DNA from 3 places in the Mesorhizobium sp. CA6 genome. Region 1 is predicted to be linked to each of the others. Evidence: predicted binding sites of a transcription regulator. Region 1 holds the regulator's gene; each other region holds the start of a gene.
What was found. The regulator PhoB, encoded in region 1, activates phosphate uptake and scavenging genes when phosphate is short. The targets are predictions, from matches to a motif close to TGTCATNNANCTGTCAT.

Region 1 (9,712 bases):
CAAAATCTTTTGAAAACGCCGCGGCTTTTTTGAAAACGCCGCGGCTTTAAGGCAATCCCAGGAAAGTGCGTAGCGGTTTTCCGTCCGGGATTGCGGCAACAAAAACCAGGAGCGGTTCATTGAACCGCTCCTGGCCGCGGCGCAGGTGTTTTTGATCGAACGTCGGCAAGGCTCAGTTGCAGACCTGGACGCTGCCGGCGGGCACGCCCGCGCAGACCTCGTCCTTCTTGATCCAGCCGGCGTCGATGACGACGTTGAGGTTGTCCTTGGTGATCGCGACCGGCGTCAGGAACAGCGACTTGACGGTGTTGCCGCCGGGCGTCGTGAAGTCCTTGGCGCCGGCGATGTCGCCCATCTTCTTGCCGTCGGCGAGCTGCGAGGCGATCTCGGCGGCGTTCTTGCCGAGCTCGCGCGCGTCTTTCCACACCGACACGGTCTGCGTGCCGAGCGCGATGCGGTTGAGCGCCGCGTGGTCGCCGTCCTGGCCCGAGACCGGCACGGTGCCGGCCAGCCCCTGCGCCGTCAGCGCCGCGACAACGCCGCCGGCGGTGCCGTCATTGGCAGCCACGACCGCGTCGACCTTGTTGTCGTTGGCGGTCAGGAACTGCTCCATGTTCTTCTGCGCGTTGGCAGGCAGCCAGCCGTCCGTGTAGGCCTCGCCGACATTCTTGATCTTGCCGCTGTCGATGGCGTCCTTCAGGACTTCCATGGAGCCCGCGAACAGGAAGTCGGCGTTCGGATCGGAGCCCGAGCCCTTGATGAAGACATAGTTGCCTTCCGGCTTGGCCTTGAACACCTCGCGGGCCTGCATGCGCCCGACTTCCTTGTTGTCGAAGGTCAGGTAGAACACGTCCTTGTTCTCAATCAGGCGGTCATAGCCGACGACCGGGATTCCTTCATCGAGCGCCTTCTGCACCGCCGGGCCGATTGCCGAGGCATCCTGCGCCAGGATGATCAGCGCGTTGGCGCCCTGCGAGATCAGGCTTTCGACGTCGGTCAGCTGCTTGCCCGGATTGGACTGCGCGTCGGCCGAAATATACTTGTCGCCGGCGGCCTCGATGGCGGCCTTCATCGCTGCTTCGTCGGTCTTCCAGCGCTCTTCCTGGAAATTCGACCACGACACGCCGATCACCTTGTCCTTCGCCTCGGCGACAGACGCCAGCGTCAGCGACATGGCAACGCCCGCCAGAATGGCGGCTGCAAATTTCTTCATGATATCCTCCCTGCGCCCGTGCGGCGCGACCCAGACTGGCCCGAAGGCCGGCACAGAGGCTTTTTTTCGAGCCTCAAAAAAATAGTGGTCCAGCACAACAGCGCTGTCAACCGAGATTCTGATGGGTTTTGACGGGCTCAGGCATTTTTTTCGGTATCCGCAATAAATAATGACATGGCCCCTGGCTTCTGCCACAATCCCTAGCGTGTCAGCGACAGGCCATGGCATTATCACAAGGCCGCGATGACCGGGGAGGACGTGCGAAACGATGTCGGTCGGAATCCGCCACGACGATTTGCGCCGGCGCAACCGCGCCATGGTGATTTCGGCGGTACGCCGCGCCGGTCAGCCATCACGGACCGAAATTGCCGCCACCACCGGGCTCAGCCACTCGACCATTTCGGCGATCTCCGCCGACCTGATCCAGGAGGGCATTCTCACCGAAAGCAAGGCCAGCGAGCCGACGGCGTTGAAGCGCGGCCGGCCGCAGATCGGCCTGGCGCTGAACCCTGAAGCCGCCGCGGTGCTGACCGTGGTGTTGTCGCTGAACTTCCTGTCGGTCGCCGTGATCGATTATGCCGGTCAGGTTGTTGCCGAGGAGCAGCAGCGCCTGGACACGCTTGTCATGCCCCGCGACGAGCTGATCGGCGAATGCGTGGCGATCGTGCGGCGCCGGCTGCAGGATCCCGACCTCGACGTTGGCAGCGTCGCCCGCATCGCCATGGGCATTCAGGGCATCACCGATTCTAATGCACGCGCCATGCTCTGGTCGCCGATAACGCCGCTGACCGACATTCCTTTCGCCGACATCCTAGAGAAGGAGTTCGGCATCTCCGCCACCATGGAGAACGACTGCAACATGATGGCGGTGGCGCTGCAATGGCGCGACCCGGAGCGCTATCGTGACGACTTCATCGCCATCCTGTTGTCGCACGGCATCGGCATGGGTCTCGTGCTCAAAGGTGCGCTGTTCACCGGCACGCATTCCTCCGGCGGCGAGTTCGGCCACATGATCCACCGCCCGGGCGGGGCGCTTTGCCGCTGCGGCCGCCGCGGCTGCGTCGAGGCATATGCCGGCAATTACGCGATCTGGCGCAGCGCCATGAAAATGAGCGAGGACGCCGAGCCGGTCGACGTCGGCGACGCCGACATGCGGGCCCTTGCCGCGAAGGCGCGCGAGAGGGACGGCCCCGAACGGAAGGCTTACCGCCGGGCCGGCGAAGCGCTTGGTTTCAGTCTCGGCAGCCTGTTCGCCCTCATCGACCCGGCGCCCGTCGCAATGGTCGGCGTCAGCGCGGCCGCCTTCGACCTGATCGAGCCGGCGCTGCGCGAGGCGATCGCCCAGACGGCCGGCGGCCAGCACTCCGAATCGATCTCCTTCGACACCGAGCCGAACGAGTTGCCGCTGATCCGCGAAGGCTGCGCCATGCGCGCGCTGACCTTCGTCGACCAGGAGATTTTCGCGCCGGGAGGCCAGGCAAGAGCGGGGACGGGAAAGAACGTGGCCTGAGGCAGCCTTGAAGAGGTCCGGGGACAGCAGCAGACGCTTGAAATTAGCGAAGGGAAGGCCCCGCAGCTTCGTCATTCCAGGGCGGAGCAGGAGCGAAGCTCCGTCGCGGAGACCCTGGAATCCATGCCGCTACCTCACGCGTCGAGCGCAGCGGCACAGAATTCTGGACTGTCGCAACGCATCGACATCACGGAATGGATCCTCGGGTCTGCGCTGCGTCGCTGCGCTCCTTGCTCCGCCCGTGGATGACGAAGCACAAGCGTCTCGACTAATCGCCAATGCACGCGATCCGATGCTGGAGACAGAATCCGTCAGCGGCTCGGCGCCTTACTCCTAATCTTCCCTGATCGCGTAACCAGCCCCACGGATGGTGCGGATGACATCCGGCATGCGGCCGTTGTTGACCGCCTTGCGCAGGCGGCCGACATGGACGTCGACGGTGCGTTCGTCGATATAGATCGTCTCGCCCCACACATTGTCGAGCAGCTGGCTGCGCGAGAACACCCGGCCGGGATGACGCATCATGAATTCCAGCAGCCGGAACTCGGTCGGGCCGAGCCTGATCTCGCTCTTCTTGCGGTAGACACGGTGCGACTCGCGGTCGAGCACGATGTCGCCGACCTTGAGCACGCTGGACAGCACCTCCGGCTTGGCGCGGCGCAGCAGTGCCTTGACGCGCGCCATGAACTCCGGCGTCGAGAACGGCTTGACCAGATAGTCGTCGGCGCCGGTCGAAAGGCCGCGCACGCGGTCGCTTTCCTCGCCCCGCGCCGTCAGCATGATGATCGGCAGCCGCTCGGTCTCGGGCCGCATCCTGAGGCGCCGGCAGAGCTCGATGCCGGAAACCGCCGGCACCATCCAGTCGAGCACGAGCAGGTCGGGAACGTTTTCCTGAAGGCGGATTTCGGCCTCGTCGCCGCGGGTCACCACTTCGACCTGGTAACCCTCGGATTCGAGATTGTAGCGGAGCAGCACCCCAAGCGGCTCCTCGTCCTCCACCACCATGATGCGTGGCGCGATCATTGGCAGATACCCTTCGTCAGGCCGCCGGCGCCGACATTGTCGTCTCGTCCTGCTTGGGACGATTCGCGGGCAATTGCGTGCCGGTCAGCACATAATAGGCGTTCTCGGCAATGTTGGTCACATGGTCGCCGATGCGCTCGAGATTCTTGGCGCAGAACAGAAGATGCGTGCAGGCGGTGATGTTGCGCGGGTCTTCCATCATGTAGGTCAGGAGCTCCCGGAAGACGGATGTGTATTTGACGTCGATGCGCTCGTCGTCGTTGCGAAGCTTGGCCAGCGCCGTGGCGTCGCCCACCGTATATTCCTGGATCACGGCCTGGACCTGGATCAGCACCAGCTGCGCCATGGAATCGATCGAATGCGTGAGGTCGCGCGGCGCGGCGCTGACGCCGACCGAGCCGACGCGCTTGGCGATGTTCTTGGCGAGGTCGCCGATGCGCTCGAGGTCGCCCGCCATGCGGATCGAGCCGACCACGTTGCGCAGGTCGTCGGCCATCGGCTGGCGCTTGGCGATCAGCGTGATGGCACGGTCGTCGAGCTCGCGCTGGCGCGCGTCCATGATGGCATCGTCGGAAACGACGCGCTGCGCCATGGCATTGTCGGTCTCGAGCAGGGCCTTGGTCGAAGCGCCGACCATGGAGGCTGCGAGATCGCCCATGTCGTTGATGAGCCGGCTGATCTGCCTCAGATCCTCGTCGAAGGAAGCGACGGTATGTTCGGCCATGATGATGTCCTCGTATGAGCTCAGCCGAAGCGGCCGGTGATGTAGTCCTGCGTGCGCTTTTCGCGGGGCGAGGTGAAGATCTTCTCGGTCCGGTCGAACTCCACCAGCTCGCCCAGATACATGAACGCGGTCTGCCGCGACACGCGCGCCGCCTGCTGCATGTTGTGGGTGACGATGACGATCGTGTAGTCGGCCTGCAGCTCGTCGATCAGTTCCTCGATCTTGGCGGTCGACAGCGGATCGAGCGCCGAGGCCGGCTCGTCGAGCAGGATGACCTCGGGCTTCACCGCAACGGTACGGGCGATGCACAGGCGCTGCTGCTGGCCGCCCGAGAGGCTGAGGCCGCTGGCGTTGAGCTTGTCCTTGACCTCGTTCCAGAGTGCTGCGCGCTTCAGCGCCTGCTCGACGCGGCTGTCCATCTCGGCCTTGCTGATCTTCTCATAGAGCCTGACGCCGAAAGCGATGTTCTCGTAGATCGACATCGGGAACGGCGTCGGCTTCTGGAACACCATGCCGATCTTGGTGCGCAGCAGGTTGAGGTCCTGCGAGCGGTCGAGGATGTTCTTGCCGTCGAGCAGCACCTGGCCCTCGGCGCTCTGTTTCGGATAGAGCTCGTAGATGCGGTTGAGCACGCGCAGCAGCGTCGACTTCCCGCAGCCCGACGGGCCGATGAAGGCGGTCACGCTGCGCTCGGGCAGGGACAGGTTGATGTCCTTCAGCGCCTTCGACTGGCCATAGTAGAAATTGAGGTTCTTGACCTCGATCTTGGCCTTCTCGACGGTCGTATCGGCTGCGTTCAGGTCGGTGGACAACATCGGTTTCATCTGTCCTCTCTGCGTCCGGTTAGGCTGCGGGCGATGATGCTCAGCCCGAGAACCGTCAGGGTGATTATGAGTGCGCCCGTCCAGGCCAGTTGCTGCCATTCCTCGTAGGGGCTGAGAGCGAACTGGAAGATGGTTACCGGCAGGCTGGCCATCGGCGCATTGAGATTGCTCGACCAGAACTGGTTGTTGAGCGCGGTGAAGAGAAGCGGCGCCGTCTCGCCGGAGATGCGGGCGATCGCCAAAAGGATGCCGGTGACGATGCCGGAGAGCGCCGCGCGATAGGCAACCGAGCGGATCACTACCCAGCGCGGTGCTCCGATGGCGGTGCCTGCTTCGCGCAGCGCGTTGGGCACAAGGTTCAGCATGTCCTCGGTGGTGCGCACCACGACGGGGATCACCAGGATCGACAGCGCGACCGCGCCGGCAATCGCCGAGAAGTGCCCCATCGGCCGCACCATCAGCTCGTAGACGAACAGGCCGATGATGATGGAAGGCGCCGACAAGAGGATGTCGTTGATGAAGCGCACCACCGTCGTAAGCTTCGAGAAGCGTCCGTATTCGGCCATGTAGGTGCCGGCCAGCACGCCGATCGGCGTGCCGACGACGATACCGATGATCGTCATGACGATGCTGCCGTAGATGGCATTGAGCAGGCCGCCGGCATCGCCGGGCGGCGGCGTCATTTCCGTGAACACGGAGAGCGACACCCCGGAGAGCCCCTTGTAGAGCAGGGCGCCGAGAATCAGCGCCAGCCAGGCCAGCCCGATGCCCGCCGCGACGACGCACAGCGTCATCATCACGGCATTCTTGCGCTTGCGGCTTTGGTGAAGCGATGCGGCAGTCGACATCGGTCAGGCTCCCGTGCGGCTATCGATGCGCAGCAGCATGTAGCGTGCGAGCGCGAGGATGATGAAGGTGATGATGAACAGGATCAGGCCGAGCGACACCAGCGAGGATGTATAGAGGTTGCCGTCGGCTTCGGTGAATTCGTTGGCGATGGTCGCCGAGATCGTCGTGCCCGGCGCAAACAGCGAGGCGCTGATGCGGTGCGCGTTGCCGATGACGAAGGTGACGGCCATCGTCTCGCCGAGCGCGCGGCCGAGGCCGAGCATGACGCCGCCCATGATGCCGATGCGGGTATAGGGGATGGTCACGCGCCGGGTCACTTCCCAGGTCGTGCAGCCGATGCCGTAGGCCGATTCCTTCAGCACCGCCGGCACCGTGTCGAACACGTCCTTGGTGATCGAGGTGATGAAAGGCAGCACCATGATGGCGAGGATCAGCGACGAGGTCAGCAGGCCGATGCCGTAGGGCGGACCGGCAAACAGGCTGTCGAGGCCGGGGATGCCTTTGAACAGCCAGATGATGAAGGGCTGGACCGTCGTCTGCAGGAACGGCGCGAAGACGAACAGGCCCCAGATGCCGTAGATGATCGAGGGAATGCCGGCGAGCAGCTCGACGGCGATGCCAATCGGACGCCTGAGCGGGCGCGGACAAAGCTCGGTCAGGAAGACGGCGATGCCGATGCCGATCGGCACGGCGATAAGAATGGCGATGGCCGAGGTGACGATGGTGCCGTAGATGGGCGCGAGCGCGCCGAAATTCTCGGTGACCGGGTTCCAGGATTCGGTGGTCAGGAAGGAGAAGCCGAACTTCGACAGGGCCTCCCACGATCCGGCGACCAGCGAGATCGCGACCCCGCCGAGCAGAACGAGCACGAGGATGGCGGAAAGGCGCGTCGCCGTCCGGAAAACCATGTCGGTGACGGCGAAGCGGCGCACCGTCGCTTCTCTGGTCCGCAGGGCGGACGATGTCGCGGCTTCGGAAACGGCTGTCATTTAGCCCCTCGCATTTCGAAAGAGACAGGAGGGCGCCGTAGACGCCCTCCTTATTTTGCGGGAATTACATGCCGGAGTAGAGCGGCTTGCCGTTCGCGTCGACGATGTCCTTGCTCCACATTTCCTCGACGCTCTTCACGACCGCGTCGGGCATCGGAACATAGTCCAGGCCGGCGGCCAGCTCATCGCCCTTGGCATAGGACCAGGCGAAGAATTTGAGCGCTTCGGTCGTCGCCGCGGCGTCGTCGGGCTTCTTGTAGACGAGGATCCAGGTGGCGGAGGTCATCGGCCAGGATTCGGCGCCGGCCTGGTTGGCCAGGATGACGCCGTAGCCCGGCTGCGAGCTCCAGTCGGCATTGGCCGCAGCGGCCGAGAACGCGGCGGCGGTCGGCTCGACCTTCTTGCCGTCCTTGTTGATCAGGTCGGTGTAGGTCAGCTTGTTCTGCTTGGCATAGGCGTATTCGACATAGCCGATCGCGCCGCCGGTCTGCGACACGTTGTTGGCGACGCCTTCATTGCCCTTGGCGCCGATGCCCACCGGCCATTCAAGCGCGGTGTTGACGCCGACCTTCGATTTCCAGTCGGCGCTGACGTCGGCCAGGTAGTAGCTGAAGTTGAAGGTGGTGCCCGAGCCGTCCGAACGGTGGACGACGGCAATCGCCTGGTCGGGCAGCTTGATCTTGGGGTTGAGCTTCTTGATCGCCGCGTCGTTCCAGTTGGTGATCTTGCCGGCGAAGATGTCGGCGAGCGTCGGACCGTCGAGCACCAGCTCGCCCGGCTTGATGCCTTCGAGGTTGACGACCGGCACGATGCCGCCCATCACCATCGGGAACTGCGCGAGGCCGGTGGAGGTGAGATCCTCGCCCTTCAGCGGCGCGTCGGAAGCGCCGAAGGTGACGGTCTTGGCCTTGATCTGCTTGATGCCGCCGCCGGAGCCGATCGACTGGTAGTTGAGACCGATGCCGGTCTCCTTCTTGTAGGCGTCGGCCCACTTCGCGTAGATCGGATAGGGGAAGGTGGCGCCAGCGCCGGAAATGTCGGCTGCCATCGCGGCGGCCATGCTAAGGGTTGATGCCGCAGCCATTGCAATTGCAACGGCCGCAGAGCGGATGAAATGTCTCATGTGGCCTGCTCCTGTTCGGAAGATGGTCTTTCGGCACCCGTTGTATCGGCGCCCGGTCAGCGCAATAGCCCTCGATTATTACAGTCGCATGACAGTTTCGTGTCAGCCCGGTAACGTCTGGACGAGGATGCTCGGAAGGGTTCCGCAGCGGCCTCGAAGGGCCGGACGGAGTTTGCCGCGGAAATCAGCAACTTGTCTGACTTTTGAAACAAAATTTATCCCGGCGGCCGGATGACGGCCGCCGGGAAATAAAATCCGGACGAGAGTGCGTTGCCTGTAAGCCAGAGCGGATCATGGCCTGGCCATCGCCGAAAACAGGGTCCGTTGGGGTAGAGTCGACGCTGTTTCTTGTCGGCGGTCGCTGCTCCCGCCCGTAACCGAAGAGCGGAATCAATGTCATGATTGTCCGAGCTTGGCGCTTGCTTTGGTATGGTGCGATCGCACCATACGCATGCGTCAGCCCCTTGCCGCCGTCCTGCCCGCCAAATTCGTTTTAACCGGCGTTGCGCCGGGTCTCGACGTCCGAACCCAGCCAGCGCTCGAGCTTTTCGAGCAGCGCCCGCGGACTGATCGGCTTCGGCAGGTAATCGTCCATGCCGGCTTCCAGGCAGCGTTCGCGATCGCCCTTCAGTGCATGCGCGGTGACGCCGACGATCGGCACATGCGTGCCCATGTCCTCCTCGAGCCGGCGGATCGCGCCCGTCGCCTCCAGCCCGTTCATTTCCGGCATCGATACATCCATCAGGATCATGCGCGGATTGAGCCTGCCGAAGGCGTCGAGCGCCTTGCGGCCGTTGCCGACGATCTCGAAGCGGTAACCGGTCTCGCCAAGAATCTGGGTGAACACCATCTGGTTCACCTCATTGTCCTCGGCGACGAGGATGTCGAGCTCGCGCTCGGCATCGGCGGGGCGCGGACGCGCCCGCGCCGGGGGCGGTTGCAGCATGGCGCGCTCCGATGCCGCCGTCTGCGCCGGAGCGGCTCGCGGGGGGCTGGCGGTGCCAATGGCGGGTTGCGCCGCCGCGCTGCTGTGGCGGTGGCGCTGGATGGTCGAGACCAGCGTTTCCAGGAGAATGGAGGAGCGCGCCGGCTTGATCAGCTGCGCATCGATGCCGAGGTCGCGATAGGCCGTGCCGGCAAGCGACTGGTCGACCGAGGTCAGCATGATGATGGGCGTATGCGCCAGGCCCGCCGTATTGCGCACGATGCGCGCCATCTCGGCGCCGGTCATGCCCGGCATCTGATAATCAAGCACGACGCAGTCGACCGGCACGCCGTAGGCGGCGGCGGCAATCAGCACCTTCAACCCCTCGGCGCCGCTTTCGGCCGCGCAGGAATCGAACGTCCACGACGCCATCTGCTCGCTGAGGATCGAGCGGTTGACGGCATTGTCGTCGACGATGAGCACGCGCGCGCCGGTGACGTCGACCGGCATGATGCGCTGCCCGCCCTGCTCG
Region 2 (9,712 bases), on a different contig from region 1:
GAATTTCCCGCTTCGCGGTTGGATTGGTCGGTCTCCTATGTCTGGGACTGCCGGTCCGCGCCGCGACAATCGCCGAGCTCTACCAGGCGCAGGCGATCGTCACCGGCACCAGCGAGGCAAATCGCGAGATCGGCTTCAAGGATTGCCTCGACAAGGTGCTGGTCAAGGTTTCGGGCGACCAGCGCCTCACGCAGAAGACGGAGATGCTGGCTCTGCGCGACAAGGCGGCCGACTTTGTGCAGTCCTTCCGCTATCACGACCGCCTCGAAGGCATCCCGATCCATGACGAGCAAGGCACGCATGACAGGCCGCATGATCTCACCTGCCTCTACAAGCCAGCTGTCATCGACAAGCTGCTGGCGCAACTCGGCAGCAGGCCCTGGCTCGGCGAGCGGCCGCCTGTCGCCGTCTTCATGACCGCCGAGCAGGGCTCGCGGCATTTCGTGCTGACGGCGGATGAGGACCTGGGCAAGACCATGAGGGAATCCTTCGCCAACGCCACAAGTCCACTGCTGATGCGCATTGTCTTTCCAAAGGCCAGCCAGCTCGGCGGCCTTGACGAAAAGGCGTTCGCGGCCGCCGATATGGCAAAGCTCGACAAGCTCGCGAAGAAAGCGGGAGCGGCCCGGGCGCTCGCCGGCAGCATCGTGTGGAGCGACAAGGAGCTTGGCTGGATCGCCGACTGGCGGCTGGACGATCGCGGCAGGACCTACCGCTGGCAGGCGCGCGGCGTCAGCTTCGACGAGGCGTTCCGTGTGGCGATCAGGGGCGCGGCGCAGATCCTGTCGGGGCACGGGCAGCCGTGAGGGTTCCTCGCCCCACGCAGTGGGGAGAGGTGGCTCGGCGAAGCCGAGACGGAGAGGGGAGCGCCCTACGAAGGCCCCCTCTCCGTCCGCTTCGCGGCCACCTCTCCCCCGCCTTTGGCAGGGGCGAGGAACTCGCGCTTCGACGCTGGCACAATCGTGTCGCATTGGTCAGCAGCGGAGACGCGTGGTAAAAGCCGGCGCAAAAGAGAGTTTCGGCGATGAACAAATTCACTCCCGCAAAGCCCGCCGGCGCGCGCAGCGTCGATGAGATCACCGGCAGCCGGCGGCTGCGGCGCATGCGCAAGGCCGACTGGTCGCGACGGCTGGTACAGGAGAACCAGCTTTCGGTGAACGACCTGATCTGGCCGATCTTCGTCATCGACGGCAAGAACACGCGCGAGCCGATCGCCGCGATGCCGGACGTCTATCGCCTGTCCATCGACCTCGCGGTGAAGGAAGCCGAGCGCGCGGCCAAGCTGGGCATCCCGGCCATCGCCACCTTCCCCAATGTCGAGCTTGCGCTGCGCGATCAGACCGGATCGCACATCCTCGACCCCGACAATGTCATCAACCGCGCCACGCGCGCCATCAAGGACGCGGTGCCGGAGATCGGCATCATCACCGATGCCGCGCTCGACCCGTTCACCAGCCACGGCCATGACGGCATCCTGCGCGACGGCATCATCGTCAATGACGAGACGGTGGAGCAGGTCGCCGCGGCTGCCGTCATTCAGGCCGCCTCGGGCGCCGACATCATCGCTCCGTCCGACATGATGGACGGCCGCATCGGCGCCATCCGCGACGCGCTCGACGCCAACGGTTTCCAGGACGTGGCGATCATGTCCTACGCGACGAAGTTCGCCTCGGCCTTCTACGGGCCCTATCGCGAGGCGGTCGGCACCGCCGGCCTGCTCAAGGGCGACAAGAAGACCTACTATATCGACCATGCCAATTCCGACGAGGCCGTGCGCGAGGCCGAGCAGGACCTCGCCGAGGGCGCCGACATGCTGATGGTCAAGCCCGGCCTGCCCTATCTCGACATCATCCGCCGGCTGAAGGACGAGCTGCGGATGCCGACCTTCGCCTATCAGGTGTCGGGCGAATATTCGATGATCAAGGCAGCGGCCGCCAATGGCTGGATCGACGGCGAAAAGGCGATGCTGGAATCGCTGCTTGCGCTGAAGCGGGCGGGCTGTGACGGCGTGCTCACCTATTTCGCGCCGGTGGTGGCGGAGATGCTGAGGGGCTAGCCTCGAACGCCCGCTCCGTTTTCGTGCGGGTAAGCCGCATGATTGGCCGTTCCCTCGTTGGAGACGGCACGCGGACGAAACCCACGCGCTCGAAGGTCGAGACATAGCCGGTGCTTGACGCACTGGGCGACAGCTCCGCGTCTATCGGATAGGCCTCCACGGCTGGCGCGCCGCTCTTGAAGGCAAGCGCCACCGCACCCTCGATCAATGCGGTGGCGATCCCCCGCCTGCGATAGCCGATGCGAATATAGAGACAAGACAGCGACCATACCGGCACATCGTCGCCAGCCCTCAGCCGCCAGACCCTGCCCAGATGCGGCAAGGCACTGCGCGGCGTTATCTGACACCAGCCGACGGCCTTTTCCCTTTCGAACGCAAGCAAACCTGGCGGCGGTCCTCTTTGCACCACCGTCTTGAACGCCGACCGGTTGCGATCAGCCGGTTGCTTGCGGTAGCCGGCGCCGATGCGCCAGTACATGCACCAGCATCCCGCCGTCGCGCCCTTTTCGCCGAACAGGTCCTCGAGCGCGGGCCACAACTGCGGTGTGAGCACCCGTATGGCAAGCTTCTGATCCTGGGGTCGAGCGGTCATCGCGCAGGCATAACGTTACCCTGACCGGAGAAACGCTGTCACAGATCGCCTCGAGGAACAACCGGGCCGGTAGGATGGCCGATCTGAAAGTCGTCAGCCCGCTGGAATAAACTGCTTGCAATACGCAATCAGTTAAGCTATCCCAAAGACTGATTTCGAATTACAACTGGTTTAGGAGGCAGCCATGTCCAAGTTGCGTGTCAACGCTTTCACCTTGTCGCTCGACGGTTACGGCGCCGGTCCCGACCAAAGCCTCGACACGCCGCTGGGCGTCGGTGGCGAAAATCTGCACAAATGGATGATCAAGACCCGCTCTTTCCACCAGATGATCGGCAAAGATAGCGGGACCACGGATACCGACAACGATTTTGCGGTCCGCAGCTTCGAGAATATCGGCGCGTGGATCCTCGGCCGCAACATGTTCGCGCCGAGCCGCGGCGAATGGCCGGACGACAAATGGAAAGGCTGGTGGGGCGACAACCCGCCCTATCATGTACCGACTTTCGTGCTGACGCACTACAAACGCGCACCGATCGAGATGGAAGGCGGCACGACCTTTTACTTCGTTACTGACGGCATTCATTCGGCGCTCGAACAGGCGAAGGCAGCGGCCGGCGGCAAGGATGTGCGGGTCGGCGGCGGCGTCTCGACCGTTCGGCAGTATCTGCAGGAGAGCTTGATCGACGAGATGCATCTGGCCATCTCGCCTGTCCTGCTCGGCTCAGGGGAGCATCTGTTCGCCGGGCTCGACATGCTGAAGCTGGGGTATCAGTGCACGGAACAGGTTGCCACGGCGGATGCCACGCATGTGATGATCGGGCGGGCGTAGGCCAGGCTTCTCCTTCTCCCCTTGTGGGAGAAGGTGGCCTCGCGAAGCGAGGTCGGATGAGGGGTGCTCCAGCTTGGCGACGAGCTGGAAATCGTCACCGCCTCATTTCTTCCAACACCCCTCATCCGTCTCGGCGCTGCGCGCCGATCCACCTTCTCCCACAAGGGGAGAAGGAGGGCGCCTCAATACTTCTCCGGCACGTAGAGTTCGCGCGGCAGGACCTGGCGCTCATATTCTGGATTGAAGACGCGCTCCGGCAGCGTGATTTCCTCGTGTGGAACCTCCTCATAGGGCATCTGCTGCAACAGATGGTCGATGCAGTTCAGCCGTGCCCGCTTCTTGTCGTTGCCCTCGACGATGAACCAGGGCGCTTCCGGAATGTTGGTGCGGGCGAAGGTCTCTTCCTTGGCCTTGGTGTATTGCTCCCAGCGCACACGCGACTGCAGGTCCATGGGCGAGAGCTTCCACTGCTTCATCGGATCGTGGATGCGCATCAGGAAGCGCATCTGCTGCTCCTCGTCGGTGATCGAGAACCAGTATTTCACCAGGGTGATTCCGGAACGGACCAGCATGCGCTCGAATTCGGGCACGTCGCGGAAGAACTCCTCGACTTGGTCCCCATTGGCAAAGCCCATCACCCGCTCGACGCCGGAGCGGTTGTACCAGGAGCGGTCGAACAGCACGATCTCGCCGCCCGCGGGCAGATGCGGCACGTAGCGCTGGAAATACCATTGCGACTTCTCGCGCTCGGTCGGCGCCGGCAATGCCACGACACGGGCGATGCGCGGATTGAGCCGCTGCGTGATGCGCTTGATGACGCCACCCTTGCCGGCGGAATCGCGGCCTTCGAAGACCACCACCAGCTTCTTCTTGTGGTAGGCGACCCAGGACTGCAGCTTGATCAGCTCCGACTGCAGCCTGAGCAGCTCGCGAAAATAGGTCATGCGCTCGATGGAGGGCGGATGCGACTTCTTGTAGATCTTGGCGATCTCGAGCGAGAGCGCCGGCTCGGACAGCTCCAGCTCATAGTCCTCGTCGAGCGTATCCTCGAGCTCGGCCTCCAGCCAGTCCTTGGCTCCGGAATTCGGTTTCAGTTCATTCATCGCGCTGCTCCGTCTGCCTGTCAGCCATCACCGCTTCGGAAGCCCCGGCCGGACACTCCGTAAGCCGACTGAGATACAGAGGCGCAATGACGGTTTTATTGCAATCGCCCGGCAGCTGCATCGACATGGAAGATATGTGATCGACCCCGTATCGATAGCGGGGCGACAAGCGGCGGGAATTGTCCTACAAATCCCTCGCTCTTTCCGGCGCTCGCCACGGCGCTTCTTCAAAACAAATTGCGAGGACCGACATGGAATACCGCACGCTCGGCCGATCCGGCTTGAAAGTCTCGACATTGACGCTTGGCACCATGACCTTCGGCGGCACCGGTCCGTTCGCCGCCGTCGGCAATTCGGATCTTTCGGAAGCCCAACGCATCATCGACACCTGCATCGATGCCGGCATCAACCTCATCGACACCGCAAACGTCTATTCCAATGGGCTGTCGGAAGAGATCATCGGCGAGGCGCTTGGCGGCAAGCGCAAGAACGATGTGCTGATCGCCTCGAAGGCGCGCATGCGTATCGGCACCGGCCCCAATGACGAAGGCCTGTCGCGCCATCACCTGATCCGCGAGTGCGAAAAGAGCCTGAAGCGGCTCAGGACCGACGTCATCGACGTCTATTTCGTCCACCAATGGGATGGGCTCACCCCGGTCGAGGAAACGATCGCGGCGCTCGACACCTTGGTCAATCAGGGCAAGATCCGCTATATCGGCTGCTCCAACTGGTCGGGCTGGCAGGTAATGAAGGCTCTTGCCGTCAGCGACAGCCGCCATCAGGCCCGTTTCATCACTCAGCAGATCCACTACACGCTGGAAGCGCGGGAGGCCGAATACGAATTGCTGCCGATCTCGGTCGACCAGGGCCTCGGCGTGCTCGTCTGGAGCCCGCTGGCCGGCGGACTGCTCTCCGGCAAATACCATCGCGACAGCCCGACCGCGCGCCAGATCGGCGGCTGGACGGAACCGCCGATCCGCGATGAGGATCGCCTGTGGCGCATTGTCGACGTGCTCAACTTCATCGGCAAGGCACGCGGCGTTTCGGGCGCGCAGGTGGCGCTTGCCTGGCTGCTCGGCCGACCGGCCGTAAGCTCGCTGGTGATCGGCGCGCGCAACGAGGCGCAGCTCAAGGACAACCTCGCCGCGGCAAGCCTGTCGCTCACCGAGGACGAACGGCAGCGTCTCGACATCGTCAGCCGGCCGCCGGTGCTTTATCCCTATTGGCACCAGCAGTTCACGGCCAGGGATCGTTTCGGGCCGGCCGACGAGGTGCTCGACCGCTCTCACGCTTAAAACGCTCAGCCGGCGATAAAGCGCGAGACTTCCGCGTCGGGCTTAATCTGCCCGCTCAGCACGAAATATTTGTAGAGGACGAGCAGCGAGATCGCCTGCTCGTCCTGCTCATTGCCGAATCTGCGGCAATAGGCATTGGCGGCGGCGGTTATCCGTCCCGCCTCGTCGGGATGTTTTTCGAAATAGGCCACCTTGTCGAGCAGGTCGGAGAAATCCGGCTGCAGGGGCACATAGTGGACGTTGGGCTCGACCTGGGCTTCGGCGAACCAGGTTTCGTAGGTCGGTTCCGGCATGAGGCAGAGTGAATTGGAGCTCATGATCCATTTCAGGTTCGTCGCGACATCATTGCCTTCGAGCGAGACGATGTAGCGATACTGTCGCTGCTGCTCGATGTTCAGGAACGGCTTGCGGTATCCGTCCGGCGCATCGGCCCTGTGGGAACCCGCATCGCAAATCGGCAGGTCGGCGGCTTTTTCGACGAAGCGGGTGCGAATCGGATTGTTGAGATGACCGCGCCAGACCACCATCGGACGCTTGGCGGCGAAAGACAGGTTGTCGGGCGGCATGTAGAAGTGACGGAACTTGTTCAGCTTCATCAGCACGCCGTTCGCATTGTCGTCGCCGATGGGCCGGTCCTTGACGATCCTCGGGAACTCCGGAACCCCGACAACGTCGCCGAATTCGAAATCGATCAGCAGGCCGGGATCGAAATAGCGCGCGAATTCCTTGAGGTCGTAATAATACATGCTGGAAGAGGACGGCAGCTTGCCGACGGCTACGGCGTCCGGACTGGGCACGAACGGGTGTTCCAGCTTGTTGTAGTAGTTCAGCCGCTCGCGAACCGTCTTGCCCGAAAGCATGGCCTGTTCAAGCCGGCTGGCGAGGCGGTCGCGAAACAGGGACTGCGGTGCGCGGTCGCGCGCGAAATTGCGCGCGTAATAGAACAGCTTTGCGGCGGTTCGAGAGAGTGTGGCCATACGTCCGCGAGTTCAGCAAGTTCCCCTCGTCTCCTACAGCATTCTCCCGGCCATGTTGCAAGCCCGCTAATGCAACCGGCGTTGTGTCGACGCTTTCCCTCAAGCCGCGACCACGGCAAACCCGCGTGCGCGCAAACCGCGCCGGTCGTCATGCAATGAGGTGACCAGCCGATCTCGGCTGCCGGCGATGTGAGCGGAAAGCAGTCGCGCCGCTTCATCGGCATCGGCGCTCCTGACGGCGGCGAGGATGGCATGATGTTCGGCCCAGGCACGGCCGAGCGCCTTCTCATCGCGCACCTCCAGCCAGCGCGCACGCGACAGCCTGGTCATCGCGTCGCGCACCGCCCTGAGCAGAAACTCGTTGCCGGAAAGCCTTGCCAGTTCGATGTGGAAATCCAGGCCGACGCGATGCCACTCCTCGCGCGGCGTCTCAGCATCGCAGGAATCGAGCATCGCCGCGATCACGTCGATGCCGCCACGGTCTTCGAGCGCCGCCGTGAGGCGAACCGCCGCGACTTCGACCGCCTCGCGGTAGACGGCGATCTGCCCGAGTTCGGCAAGGTTGATTGGCGCCACCGTCCAGCCGCGGCCGTCGCGGCCGATCAGCCCTTCCGTCTCCAGGCGCAGCAATGCGGCCCGCACCGGCGTGCGCGACGCGCCGAAGCGGCTCTCGATCCAGCGCTCGGTCAGCCGCTCGCCCGGGCCGATCTCCAAACCGAGGATCATCTCGCGAAGCTGTCTTTCGACATTTTGCATCTGCGACATTTGTCGTCCCGTTTTCCAAGCCGCGTTGACGGCGCTCGCATTTTGACGGATACCAGCTTGGTATCCCAAATTGGTATCCGCAACAACCCCAGCATTGGCACGCATGACATGACGCCCAAGGAACCCGAACAGAGCGGCTTCAACATCCATTGGCGACGCAATCTCGCCGTCTGCTTCGCCGGCTCGTTCAGCACGCTTGTCGCCATGACGCTGCTTCTTCCGTTCCTGCCGCTGTACGTCGAGCAGCTCGGCGCCGAGGGCCACGCGGCGATCGTGCAGTGGTCGGGCATCGCCTATGGCGCGACCTTCTTCGCGGCCGCGCTGGTCGCGCCTTTGTGGGGACGGCTGGGCGACCGCTACGGCCGCAAGCTGATGCTGGTACGCGCTTCGTTCGGCATGGCGATCTGCATGTCGTTGACCGGCATGGTTGAGAGCGTCTGGCAGCTGGTGCTGCTTCGATTGCTGATCGGTTTTGCCGGCGGTTATTCATCGGGTTCAACGATCCTGGTGGCGATGCAGACGCCCAAGGAGCGCTCCGGCTGGGCGCTGGGCGTGCTGGCGGCGGGCATCACGGCGGGCTCGCTGGTCGGACCGCTGCTGGGCGGCCTGCTGCCGCCGCTGATCGGCATCCGCGCGACCTTCCTGCTGTCCGGCGCCGTCATTTTCCTGGCCTTCCTGGCGACGACTTTCCTGATCAAGGAGAACCCGCCGGCGCCCAAGCCCGCCTCGACGACGAAGCCGAAAAGCGGCTGGTCGCAGATCCCCGACAAGCGGCCGATCGTCGCCATGCTGGCCACCGGCATGCTGCTCGCCTTCGCCACCATGTCGATCGAGCCGATCATCACCGTCTATGTGCAGCAGCTCGTCGAGGACCAGAGCAAGGTGACCATGGTCGCAGGCGTCGTCATGTCCGCGGCGGCGCTGGGTACCATCCTGTCCTCGTCCTGGTTGGGAAAACTCGCCGACCGCGTCGGCCACTGGAACGTCGTGGTCGGTGCGCTGGCGGTCTCGGCATTGCTGCTCATTCCGCAAGCCTACGTCACCAATGGCTGGCAATTGATCGGCCTGCGCTTCCTGATGGGCCTGGCGCTGGGCGGACTGTTGCCCTGCATCACCAGCGTCATCCGCCACAATATCCCTGATGGGGTCGGCGGCAATGTGCTTGGCCTGGCGATCTCGGCGCAATATGTCGGCCAGGTCGCGGGACCGCTGTCCGGCGGCTTCGTCGGCGGGCATTTCGGTATGCGCTCGGTGTTTCTGGGCACAGCGGTGCTGATGGCGCTCGGTGCTGCCTATAACTGGATTGTCCAGTCGCGCCGGGCGCGGCATATGCTGCTCGAAGCTGGCGAATCCTAAACCGGCGCCTCCACCTCAACCGCAGCATGGAGATCCAGGATGAGCATTGCCGGGCAGGCATCAGATGGCGGGAGCCGCATCCTCGTGCTGGCAGCCGGCCTCGTCGGCGCGGCCGGCGTAGTGCTGTCGGCGACGGCGGCGCATCGCGGTGGCGCCTTCACCGGCACGGCGGCCAATTTCCTGCTGATGCATGCGTCGGCATTCCTTGCCATCGGCCTTGCCGGCGGCAATCGCTGCCTCAGAATCGCCAGCCTCGTCCTGCTCGCGGGCCTGCTTCTGTTCTGCGGCGATCTGCTCGCCCGCGACTTTCTCGGCTCGCGGCTGTTCCCGATGTCGGCGCCGATCGGCGGTACACTTTTGATCGCCGGCTGGGTAGCGATCGCCGTCTCGGCGCTGTGGCGTCCTCGGCCGTAGGTATTTCCGGCGAGCGTTTTTAATCGGCGCGCCGCTTGTGCTTGCGCGCAGGCAGGTCGTTGGCGCGGCGCCGCTCGGGCTGCTCGGTTCCGCGCGTGATGCCCCAATAGTTGCGGTAGATGTCCTGAAAAAGATGACCAATCGGATGCATGACTGCTTCTCCTCAAGTTGAATCGATCCAATGCGTGGACACGAAAAATGGCCACGGTTCAGCCGCGCTTGCGCTCCACGAGGAAGCGCAGTTCGCGGCGCCAGGGACCCACTCTGCCGCGCCGCTTCTGGCTAATGGCCGCCGAGGCGATGCCCCAGTCGTTGCCGTAGATGT
Region 3 (9,712 bases), on a different contig from region 1:
GGCAAGGACAAGGAGGCCATGGCCGTCCTGCCCATGATGGAGGCCGCGCTCGAGCTTCTGCAAGCCGGCAAACCGACGCGCTTCCTGCTCAACGGCATCGCGGCGGAGGACCTGCGCATCCTGCAGGGGCTGAATCTGCTCACCTCGCATCCCGTTCTCTATGTCTGCAACGTCGCCGAAGCGGACGCCGCCACCGGCAACGAGCACACCAGGGCGGTGGAGAAGATGGCGGCCGCGCAGGGCGCCGGCACGGTTGTGATCTCGGCGGCGATCGAGGCTGAAGTCGCCCAGCTTTCAGACGAGGAGGAAATGGAATTCCTTGCCTCGATCGGCCTCGATGAGCCGGGCCTCAACAAAGTGATCCGCGCCGGCTACGAGCTCCTGCATCTGATCACCTATTTCACCGTCGGGCCGAAGGAGACGCGCGCCTGGACGATCCACAAGGGCGATAAGGCGCCGCAGGCGGCTGGCGTCATCCACACCGATTTCGAGCGCGGCTTCATCCGCGCCCAGACGATCGCCTACAACGACTTCGTCACGCTGGGCGGCGAGGCGGCCGCCAAGGAAGCCGGCAAGGCGCGCGACGAAGGCAAGGAATACGTGGTTCAGGACGGCGACATCATGCTGTTCAAGTTCAACACCTGATCTCCAGGGAGACCCGGCGATGATAAAGACCTTCGTCGTGGACAATGATCGCCTGCGTCTTACCGAGGACCTTGCGGCGGATGGCGACAGGGTCGTCTGGGCCGATCTTTTCAATCCGACCAAGGAGGAAGAGGCGCGCATCGAGAGCTGGCTGGGCATTGCCATCCCGACCCGCGAGGAGATGGAAGAGATCGAGATTTCGAGCCGGCTCTATATCGAGGACGGCGGCTACTTCATGACCGCCGTGCTGCCGGCGCAGACCGAGGCCGACGATCCCTTGATGTCGCCGGTAACCTTCGCGCTCGCCGGCAAGAGGCTGATCACCATCCGCTATCATGAGCCCAAGGCCTTTAAGACTTTCCCGCAGCGCGCCGAAAAGGTGGCGACCGGCTGCACCAGCGGCGACACCATCCTGATCGGCCTCCTCGAGGCGATCGTCGATCGCCTGGCCGACATCCTCGAGCGCGCCGGCCGCGAGGTGGAAACGATCTCGCGCGACATTTTCGAAGCGCGCTCGACCAAGGCCTCGAAGCGCAACCGCGATTTCCAGGAGCTCCTCAAAGGCATCGGCCGCAAGGAGGACATCGCTTCCTCGGTCCGCGACAGCCTGATCTCGTTGCAGCGCCTGGCCGGCTTTCTCGCCCACGTCGCTGACCAGACCAAGATGAGCAAGGATGTGCGCGCCCGCATCAAGACGCTGTCGCGCGACGTGCTCTCGCTCGCCGACCATGCCACCTTCCTGTCGCAGAAGATCTCCTTCCTGCTCGACGCCACGCTCGGCATGATCTCGATCGAGCAGAACGCCATCATCAAGATTTTCTCGGTCGCCGCCGTCATCTTCCTGCCGCCGACGTTGGTCGCCTCGATCTACGGCATGAACTTCGACATCATCCCCGAGCTCAAATGGGAGTTCGGCTACCCCTTCGCCATCGCCCTGATGGTGGTCTCGGCGATCCTGCCCTTCTGGTATTTCCGCCGCCGCGGCTGGCTCTGACGGACTTGGCCGGCGACGGCTGGCTTACCAGAAATCACTTGACCAAATCGACTTGGGCCGGCATCCGGGTTTTCGATCCTTGGGGATCGCGTTCGTCAACCGGATTGCCGATCATGACCGGAAAGACCTGGGCCTATGAGGATTTCGCCGAGGGCGCCTCGCTCGACCTCGGCAGCAAGGACGTAAGCGCCGCCGAGATCATCGAATTCGCCTCGGAGTTCGATCCGCAGCCGATGCATCTCGACGAGGAAGCCGGCAAGGCAAGCATCCTCGGCGGGCTTTCGGCTTCGGGCTGGCATACCTGTGCGATGTTCATGCGCATGCTGTGCGATGCCTTCCTGCTCGATTCGACCTCGCAGGGCTCGCCCGGCATCGAGCATGTGAAATGGAAGAAGCCGGTGCTGGCCGGCGACAGGCTTACCGGCACGCTCACCATACTTTCCAAGCGCCAGTCGAAATCGAGGCCGCAGCTCGGCTTGGTCACCATGCGCAGCGAGCTCGTCAACCAGCGCGGCGAAAGCGTTTTCGAGCTCGAAAACACTGGGATGTTCCTCGCGCGTGATGCCGCAAGGGACCCGTCATGACCCTGGACGAGTATTTCCTGATCGGCGAGACCGTCACGCTCGGCTCGCATAAATTCGAAGCCGACGAGATCAGGGCGTTTGCCAACAAATACGATCCGCAGGTCTTCCACGTCGATGAAGAGGCGGCGAAGAAGAGCGTGCTTGGCGGGCTCTGCGCCTCGGGCTGGCACACTGCCGCCACCTGGATGAAATACAACCTCGAAAAGCGCATGGAGACCGAGGGCGTGCGCTGGACAGGCCCCGGCCCGCAGCCCGAGTTCGGCCCCTCGCCCGGCTTCCGCAATTTGAAATGGCTGAAGCCGGTCTATGCCGGCGAGACCGTGACTTTCACGCGCACCGCGCAGGCGCACCGCCCGCTCGCCGGGCGCCCAGGCTGGAACCTGCTGACGCTGCGTTCGGAAGGCTTCGATTCGACCGGCGACAAGGTGATTGAGTTCGACAGCGCCGTTCTGGTGAAGGTGGGATAGCGCCTCTCCTTCTCCCCTTGTGGGAGAAGGTGGATCGGCGCGCAGCGCCGAGACGGATGAGGGGTGTTCCAGCGAAGTGCGACGTTGGCGTTCCCTGGAACACCCCTCATCCGTCGCCTTCGGCGACACCTTCTCCCACAAGGGGAGAAGGGGAAGATCAATGCCCCTCGAACCCGATCAGCGTCCTCACCGGCACGCCGAGCGCTTCGAGCTTCCGGCGGCCGCCGAGGTCCGGCAGATCGATGACGAAGCAGGCGGCGACGATGTCGGCGCCGATTTGCCTCAGCAGCTTCACCGCGGCTTCCGCCGTGCCGCCGGTGGCGATCAGGTCGTCGACCACGATCACCTTCTCGCCCGGCGAGACGCCGTCCTTGTGCATCTCCATCTCGTCCAGGCCGTATTCGAGGCTGTAGGCGACGCGCACCGTCTCGTAGGGCAGCTTGCCTTTCTTGCGGATCGGCACGAACCCTGCCGAAAGCTGGTGCGCCACAGCGCCGCCGAGGATGAAGCCGCGCGCCTCGATGCCGGCGATCTTGTCGATCTTCAATCCCGCATAGGGATGGACCAGCTCGTCGATGGCGCGGCGGAAGGCGCGCGCGTCGCCAAGCAGCGTGGTGATGTCGCGAAACAGGATGCCGGGCCTGGGATAATCCGGAATGGTGCGGATGGCCGCAAGCAGCGTGTCTTCGAGGGAGGATTTCATCGAGGCTTTCCGCGTGTCCGGCTGTCGGATTTGGCGGCGTCGGCCTTTGCTGCCCGACGCGACCGACAAGGGCTACCGCGATGTCGCGCCAGAGACAAGCACATCCGGCAAAGGATCGGCACCGATCGGCCTCGGCCATAATGAAAAAGGGCGCCCGCGAAGGCGCCCTTCGAAAAGCAGGCGCTACCGAGCGGCTACATGCCGAGATCCGAGCGCAGCTCGGAGCGCGCCACTTCGTACTCGGCCTTGAAATCGGGACGGTTGAGCAGGACCTCGGCGATCACGCTGCCGGAGATCTTGCCCATCTCGATGTCGGACGGATAATGGATGCCGCCGACCACGCGGTTGTGGGCGAATTCGGCCGCGCGCGCCATGATCTCGACGCGCTTTTCGGGGACCATGTCGGCAAGGACGATGCCCATCATGGTGCCGACCGTCGCATGACCAGACGGCCAGGAACCGGAGCTCGACAGCTTCACGACCGGCTTGACCAGATCGCTGAGCTGATGCGGCCGCGGCCGCTTCCAGACATCCTTGGCGGGATCGACGACGGCGCCTTCGGTCGCCACGACGCGATCGAAGAAGGCACTGAACTTCGGCAGCTTCTCCTTGTTGAAATTCGGGCCCATGACGTCAGCGAAGCGCCAGATATTCTCCTCGGCGTCGGCGATGGCGCGCTTTTCCATTTCCGGCGTGCGCGTCACCTGCAGCGTCAGCACCTCGCCGAGCTCGGCTTTGGTTTCCGGCGAGTCATTGGCCGGTGGCGGCGGCAGGATCATCGTCAGGTCAATGTCCTTGCTGGTGACGAAAGGCTGGGCCTCATCGGCATGGGCGACATATCCGGTGACAAGCAGCAGGAAACCCGCCGCGAGCGATGCATATCTTTTCATGGTTGCGATCCTTTGGTGAGTGCGAGGCAGGATCGCCACGAGCGATGACGGTCATGTGACACGCCCCGGTTTGCGCGCGCCGAAATACAAAAGGGCGCCTTGTGGCGCCCTTTCAAAATTCTTGCGATCGACGCCGCCTCAGTGCGCCACGTCGGCCCACACCCTGCGCTTGGTCATGTAGACCAATGCGCCGAAGACCAGCAGGAATATCATGACGCGGAAGCCGGTCTTCTTGCGATCCTCGAGATGCGGCTCGGCCGCGAACATCAGGAAGGCCGAGACGTCGCGGGCATACTGGTCGACGGTCTGCGGCGAGCCGTCGTCATAGGTCACCTGACCGTCCGAGAGCGGCTTCGGCATCTTCAGCGACACGCCGGACAGGAAGTACGGGTTGTAGTGCGTGCCTTCCGGGATCACCATGCCGGCCGGCGGCGTCTGGTCGTAGCCGGTGAGCAGCGAGTGGATGTAGTCCGGGCCGCCCTGCGCATACTGGGTGAAGATGTCGAAGATGAAGCGCGGGAAGCCGCGCTCGACACCGCGCGCCTTGGCAAGCAGCGACATGTCCGGCGGGGCGGCGCCGCCATTGGCGGATGCCGCGGCCTGCTCGTTCGGGAACGGCGCCGGGAAGTGATCCGACGGCTTGCCGGGACGATCGAACATGTCGCCGGCATCGTTCGGGCCGTCATGGATGGTGTATTCGGCGGCCAAAGTCTTGATCTGCGCCTCCGAATAGCCGAGGCCTTCCAGCGTGCGGAAAGCCACCAGGTTCATCGAGTGGCAGGCCGAGCAAACTTCCTTGTAGACCTTCAGGCCGCGCTGCAGCTGCGCCTTGTCATAGGTGCCGAACGGACCGGCGAAGCTCCAGCTCATTTCCTTCGGTTCGTTGATCGGGAAATGCGTCGGAGCGGCCGCGTTGTGTTCCTCTTCGGCGGCGATGGCAGCGGTGCCCGCGACCACCAGGCCAAGCAGCGCCAGCGAGGTGAGAATCTTCTTCATACCCAAAATCCCCTCAGATTCTCAGCCCGTGGTTTCCGGCGCGGCGGCAGCGCGTGCCGGATGTCCGCTGCCGCCCTTTTTCTTTTCAAGCACGGCCTCGGTGATCGAGTTCGGCAGCCTGCGCGGCGTCTCGATCAGGCCGAGCACCGGCATGATGACCAGGAAGAAGGCGAAGTAGAACAGCGTCGCCATCTGCGCCATGAACACATAGCTGCCTTCCGCCGGCTGCGAGCCCAGCCAGCCGAGCAGGATGGCGTCGGCTACGAACAGCCAGAAGAACAGCTTGTACCATGGACGATAGACCGCCGAGCGCACCTTGGAAGTGTCGAGCCACGGCACCAGGAACAGCATGGCGATGGCGCCGAACATGCACAGCACGCCGCCGAGCTTGGAGTTGATCGGGCCGATGTTGAAGGTGATGGCGCGCAGGATCGCGTAGAACGGCAGGAAGTACCATTCCGGAACGATGTGGGCCGGCGTCTTCAGCGGATTGGCGACCGTGTAGTTGTCCGGATGGCCAAGAAAGTTCGGCAGGTAGAAGACGAAATAGGCGAAGACGAACAGGAACACGATCATGCCGAACGCGTCCTTGATGGTGGCGTAGGGCGTGAAGGCCACGGTATCGGTCTTCGACTTGACCTCGATACCGGTCGGGTTCGACTGGCCCACGACATGCAGCGCCCAGATGTGCAGCACGACCACGCCGGCGATCATGAACGGCAACAGGTAATGCAGCGCAAAGAAGCGGTTCAGCGTCGGATTGTCGACGGCGAAGCCGCCGAGCAGCAGTTCCTGGATCCAGTTCCCCACCAGCGGAATGGCGCTGAAGAAGCCGGTGATGACGGTAGCGCCCCAGAAGCTCATCTGGCCCCAAGGCAGCACGTAGCCCATGAAGCCGGTGGCCATCATCAGGAGGTAGATGATGCAGCCGAGGATCCACAAGAGCTCGCGCGGCGCCTTGTAGGAGCCGTAGAACAGGCCGCGGAAGATATGGATGTAGACGGCGACGAAGAAGAATGAGGCGCCATTGGAATGGAGATAGCGCAAGAGCCATCCCGAATTCACGTCGCGCATGATCTTCTCGACCGAATCGAAGGCGAGATTGGTGTCGGAGGTGTAGTGCATCGCCAGCACGATGCCGGTCAGGATCTGCGCGGCCAGCATGATCGACAGGATGCCGCCGAACGTCCACATGTAGTTGAGGTTGCGCGGCACTGGATAGGCGACGAAGCTGTCATGGACCAGCCGCGGCAGCGGCATGCGGGCGTCGAACCAGCGCTCGATACCGGTCTTGGGCGTATAGGTCGAGTGTCCCTCGCTCATCGAAATGTCCCCTGCCTCAACCGATAAGGATCTTGGTATCGGAAATGAACTTGAATACCGGGATCGCCATGTTCTCCGGCGCCGGGCCTTTGCGGATGCGGCCGGCGGTGTCGTATTGCGAACCGTGGCACGGGCAGAACCACCCGCCGAAATCGCCTTCCTGGCCGAGCGGGATGCAGCCGAGATGCGTGCAGACCTGCACCATCACCATCCAGGCTTCCTTGCCGGGCGTGGTGCGGTTGGCGTCGGTCGCCGGCGCGTCGGACGGCAGGTTGGCGTTGCGTGCGATCGGATCCTTGAGATCGGCGAGATTGACGGCCGCGCCGTCCTTCATTTCCTTTTCGGTGCGGTTGCGCACCACCACCGGCTTGCCGCGCCACTTGACGACCAGCGAGCTGCCGGGCTGCAGTGAAGAAACATCGACCTCGACCGAAGCCAGCGCCAGGGTCGAGGCATCGGGGCGCATCTGGTCGATGAACGGCCACGCGACGGCTCCGGCGCCGACAACGGCGGCCATGCCGGTGGCTACGTAGAGAAAATCGCGACGGTTGGGATCGTGGATGTCGGTTGCGCTCACGGGTGCCTGATCCTTTCGCCTCTTCCTAACCGGAGGCCGAGCCTTGTCCCCGCTCAATCGCACCTGCCCGACAGCGCATGGCGAACAGGCTAGCGAATTCCTCCGGCATTTGGAGTTCGGTTTATGCGTGCGGCCCGTTTTTGTCCAGCGGGGTGAGACCACAAGGGCAGATTGTCGCGGGGATGCGCGGCGGCCCAGGCCGACGCGTCCCCGCCAGGCCGCCGGACAGGGTGAAACAGCGGGAAATCCGGGGTCAATCGAGCCGGTGTTCGCCTCGACATCGGCTCCTGGCCCGGTCTATTCTGGCGTCATGGCGCATGTCATTGAACGCGACAGCTGGGCCGACGCCCCCGACTGCTGGAAAGGCGAGCTGCAATGCGGCCAGTTCGGTGCCAATTCCTGCCTGATCTTCAACTATCAGCCGACTGTCGGCGGCGGCCCACGTCTGCACAAGCATCCCTACGCGGAAATCTTCGTCATCCGCTCCGGCACCGGCCTGTTCACGATCGGCGACCAGGAGATCAAGGCCACGGCCGGCCAGATCCTGATCGTGCCGCCCGACACGCCGCACAAATTCACCAATCTCGGGCCTGGCCCGCTCGAAAGCACCGACATACACGAGAACGGCCACTTCATCACCGAATGGTTGGAATGATTCTTCCGATCGTCGGACCGGGCCTGTCCGGAGGCTGATTGCAGCCTAGTTCCATCGATCTGGCATCGATGGAGATGAAGCATGCGACAGCGCACCGTTGAGGTCGAGGGGCTGGCTATCGCGATCCGGGACGCAGGGCCGCCCGATGCGCCGGGCCTTCTGCTGCTGCATGGTTGGCCGCAAAGCTCCCATGCTTTTGAGGCAATCGTCGACGAGCTGGCCGGCGACCAGCGCGTGGTCGCGCCGGACTTGCCGGGCATCGGCGGTTCACACGGCGCGCCCGAGACCGGAGAAAAGGCATATCTGGCCAGATTGATGAAGGGGCTGATCGCCGTTTGCGGCTTGCGGCAGGTCATCGTCGCCGGTCATGACGTCGGCGGCCAGATCGTCTTCGCGCTGTTGCGCGACGAGCCCGAAAATTTGTCCGGCGCGGTGATCATGGACGTCGTCATCCCCGGCGTGGCGCCGTGGCAAAATGTCATCCGCAATCCGCGTATCTGGCATTTCGCCTTTCATGCGATCCCGGCCTTGCCCGAGATACTGGTGAGCGGCCATGAGCGCGCCTATTTCGATTTCTTCTTCGATATTCTTTCGAAGGAAAAATCGGCGGTCCCTGCGGAAGCCAGAGACATCTATGCCAAGGCCTATTCGCGGCCGGAAAGCCTCAAGGCCGGCTTCGACTGGTACCGCGCCTTTGCCGCGGACGCCAAGGTCAATTCCCACCCATCCGCGACGCCGATCGCCAAGCCGGTTCTTTATCTCAGAGGCTCGGCCGAATCCGGCGACATCGCCGACTATCTTGACGGCTTGAAGGCAGCGGGCCTATCCAATGTCGAAGGCCACATCATCCCGGGTAGCGGCCACTTCGTCGCCGACGAGAATCCCGGAGCCCTTGCTGCGCGATTGGCGCGTTTTCGCCAGGAAATCGGCGCCTAGCTGGCGCCGAGCCTGACCAGCACCGCGCGCGGGATGTCGTATTCGCGGATCACGGCGTCATGCTTGCGCAAACCGCAAAGCTCGCGCTGGATGAAATAGGCATGGACGGCCGCTGCCGCCTCCTTAAGCAGCCGGTTGCGATGCTCGCCCTCGCCGCTCTCGCGCAATCTGGCAAGGGTTTCCTCGACACGCCGGCCGGCGCGGCCGAGCGCTGCGGCCTTCTCGGCGAGGATTTCGTGGCCGAGCAGATCGAGCGCGCTTTCCTGCGCGCCTGACCGTCCGAAATTCATAGGCATGCGTACCGACATGATGCCGTTCTACTCCGCTGGCCGCGTCTCTTCCAGCGCGCTTTCCTCGTTGAACAGGAAGCCGCCGGACTGCCGCTTCCAGAGCCGCGCATAGAGCCCGTCGAGCGCCACCAGCTCGTCATGCGTGCCCTGTTCGACGATGCGGCCGCCGTCCAGCACCACGAGCCGGTCGAGCGCTGCGATGGTCGACAGCCGGTGCGCGATGGCGATCACCGTCTTGTTCTCCATCAGTCTGGTCAGGTTCTCCTGGATCGCCGCCTCGATGTCGGAATCGAGCGCCGAGGTCGCCTCGTCGAGGATCAGGATCGGCGCATCCTTGAGGAAGACGCGCGCGATGGCGACGCGCTGCCGCTGGCCGCCGGAGAGCTTCACGCCACGCTCGCCGACATAGGCCTCGTAGCCGGAGCGCTCGCGGTTGTCGCGCAGCCCAAGGATGAAGTCATGCGCCTCGGCTTTCCTGGCCGCGGCGATCACCTGCGCATCGGTCGCGTCCGGCATGCCGAGCTTGATGTTGTCGCGCAGCGAGCGGTGGAAAAGTGCGGTATCCTGGCTGACCACGCCGATATTGCCGCGCAGCGAGTTCTGCGTCACATGCGCGATGTCTTGGCCGTCGATCAGGATCTGGCCGCCCTCG

Region 2: the regulator PhoB is predicted to act here: its motif matches at 4,667-4,683, upstream of ppk2 (polyphosphate kinase 2).
Region 3: the regulator PhoB is predicted to act here: its motif matches at 4,328-4,344, upstream of LB526_RS06180 (acid phosphatase).

The regions. Positions count from the first base shown of each region.
Region 1 is NZ_JAIUHI010000007.1:15,196-24,907, forward strand. Features, by position in the region: gene LB526_RS12095 (hypothetical protein) at 1-120, opposite strand, end outside; gene xylF (D-xylose ABC transporter substrate-binding protein) at 173-1,213, opposite strand; gene LB526_RS12105 (ROK family protein) at 1,482-2,723, shown strand; gene phoB (phosphate regulon transcriptional regulator PhoB) at 3,057-3,746, opposite strand; gene phoU (phosphate signaling complex protein PhoU) at 3,763-4,470, opposite strand; gene pstB (phosphate ABC transporter ATP-binding protein PstB) at 4,491-5,294, opposite strand; gene pstA (phosphate ABC transporter permease PstA) at 5,291-6,142, opposite strand; gene pstC (phosphate ABC transporter permease subunit PstC) at 6,146-7,132, opposite strand; gene pstS (phosphate ABC transporter substrate-binding protein PstS) at 7,197-8,255, opposite strand; gene LB526_RS12140 (response regulator) at 8,749-9,712, opposite strand, start outside.
Region 2 is NZ_JAIUHI010000004.1:60,100-69,811, forward strand. Features, by position in the region: gene LB526_RS07045 (DUF2066 domain-containing protein) at 1-806, shown strand, start outside; gene hemB (porphobilinogen synthase) at 1,025-2,056, shown strand; gene LB526_RS07055 (GNAT family N-acetyltransferase) at 2,013-2,648, opposite strand; gene LB526_RS07060 (dihydrofolate reductase family protein) at 2,833-3,477, shown strand; gene ppk2 (polyphosphate kinase 2) at 3,660-4,580, opposite strand; gene LB526_RS07070 (aldo/keto reductase) at 4,832-5,875, shown strand; gene LB526_RS07075 (glycosyl transferase family 90) at 5,881-6,852, opposite strand; gene LB526_RS07080 (GntR family transcriptional regulator) at 6,952-7,617, opposite strand; gene LB526_RS07085 (MFS transporter) at 7,726-8,973, shown strand; gene LB526_RS07090 (DUF423 domain-containing protein) at 9,013-9,387, shown strand; gene LB526_RS29550 (hypothetical protein) at 9,407-9,538, opposite strand; gene LB526_RS07095 (hypothetical protein) at 9,597-9,712, opposite strand, start outside.
Region 3 is NZ_JAIUHI010000003.1:361,137-370,848, reverse strand. Features, by position in the region: gene ychF (redox-regulated ATPase YchF) at 1-645, shown strand, start outside; gene corA (magnesium/cobalt transporter CorA) at 665-1,639, shown strand; gene LB526_RS06195 (MaoC family dehydratase) at 1,753-2,223, shown strand; gene LB526_RS06190 (MaoC family dehydratase) at 2,220-2,690, shown strand; gene LB526_RS06185 (adenine phosphoribosyltransferase) at 2,848-3,393, opposite strand; gene LB526_RS06180 (acid phosphatase) at 3,588-4,283, opposite strand; gene LB526_RS06175 (cytochrome c1) at 4,422-5,279, opposite strand; gene LB526_RS06170 (cytochrome b) at 5,301-6,602, opposite strand; gene petA (ubiquinol-cytochrome c reductase iron-sulfur subunit) at 6,619-7,179, opposite strand; gene LB526_RS06160 (cupin domain-containing protein) at 7,490-7,834, shown strand; gene LB526_RS06155 (alpha/beta fold hydrolase) at 7,916-8,770, shown strand; gene LB526_RS06150 (DUF6665 family protein) at 8,767-9,078, opposite strand; gene LB526_RS06145 (ABC transporter ATP-binding protein) at 9,088-9,712, opposite strand, start outside.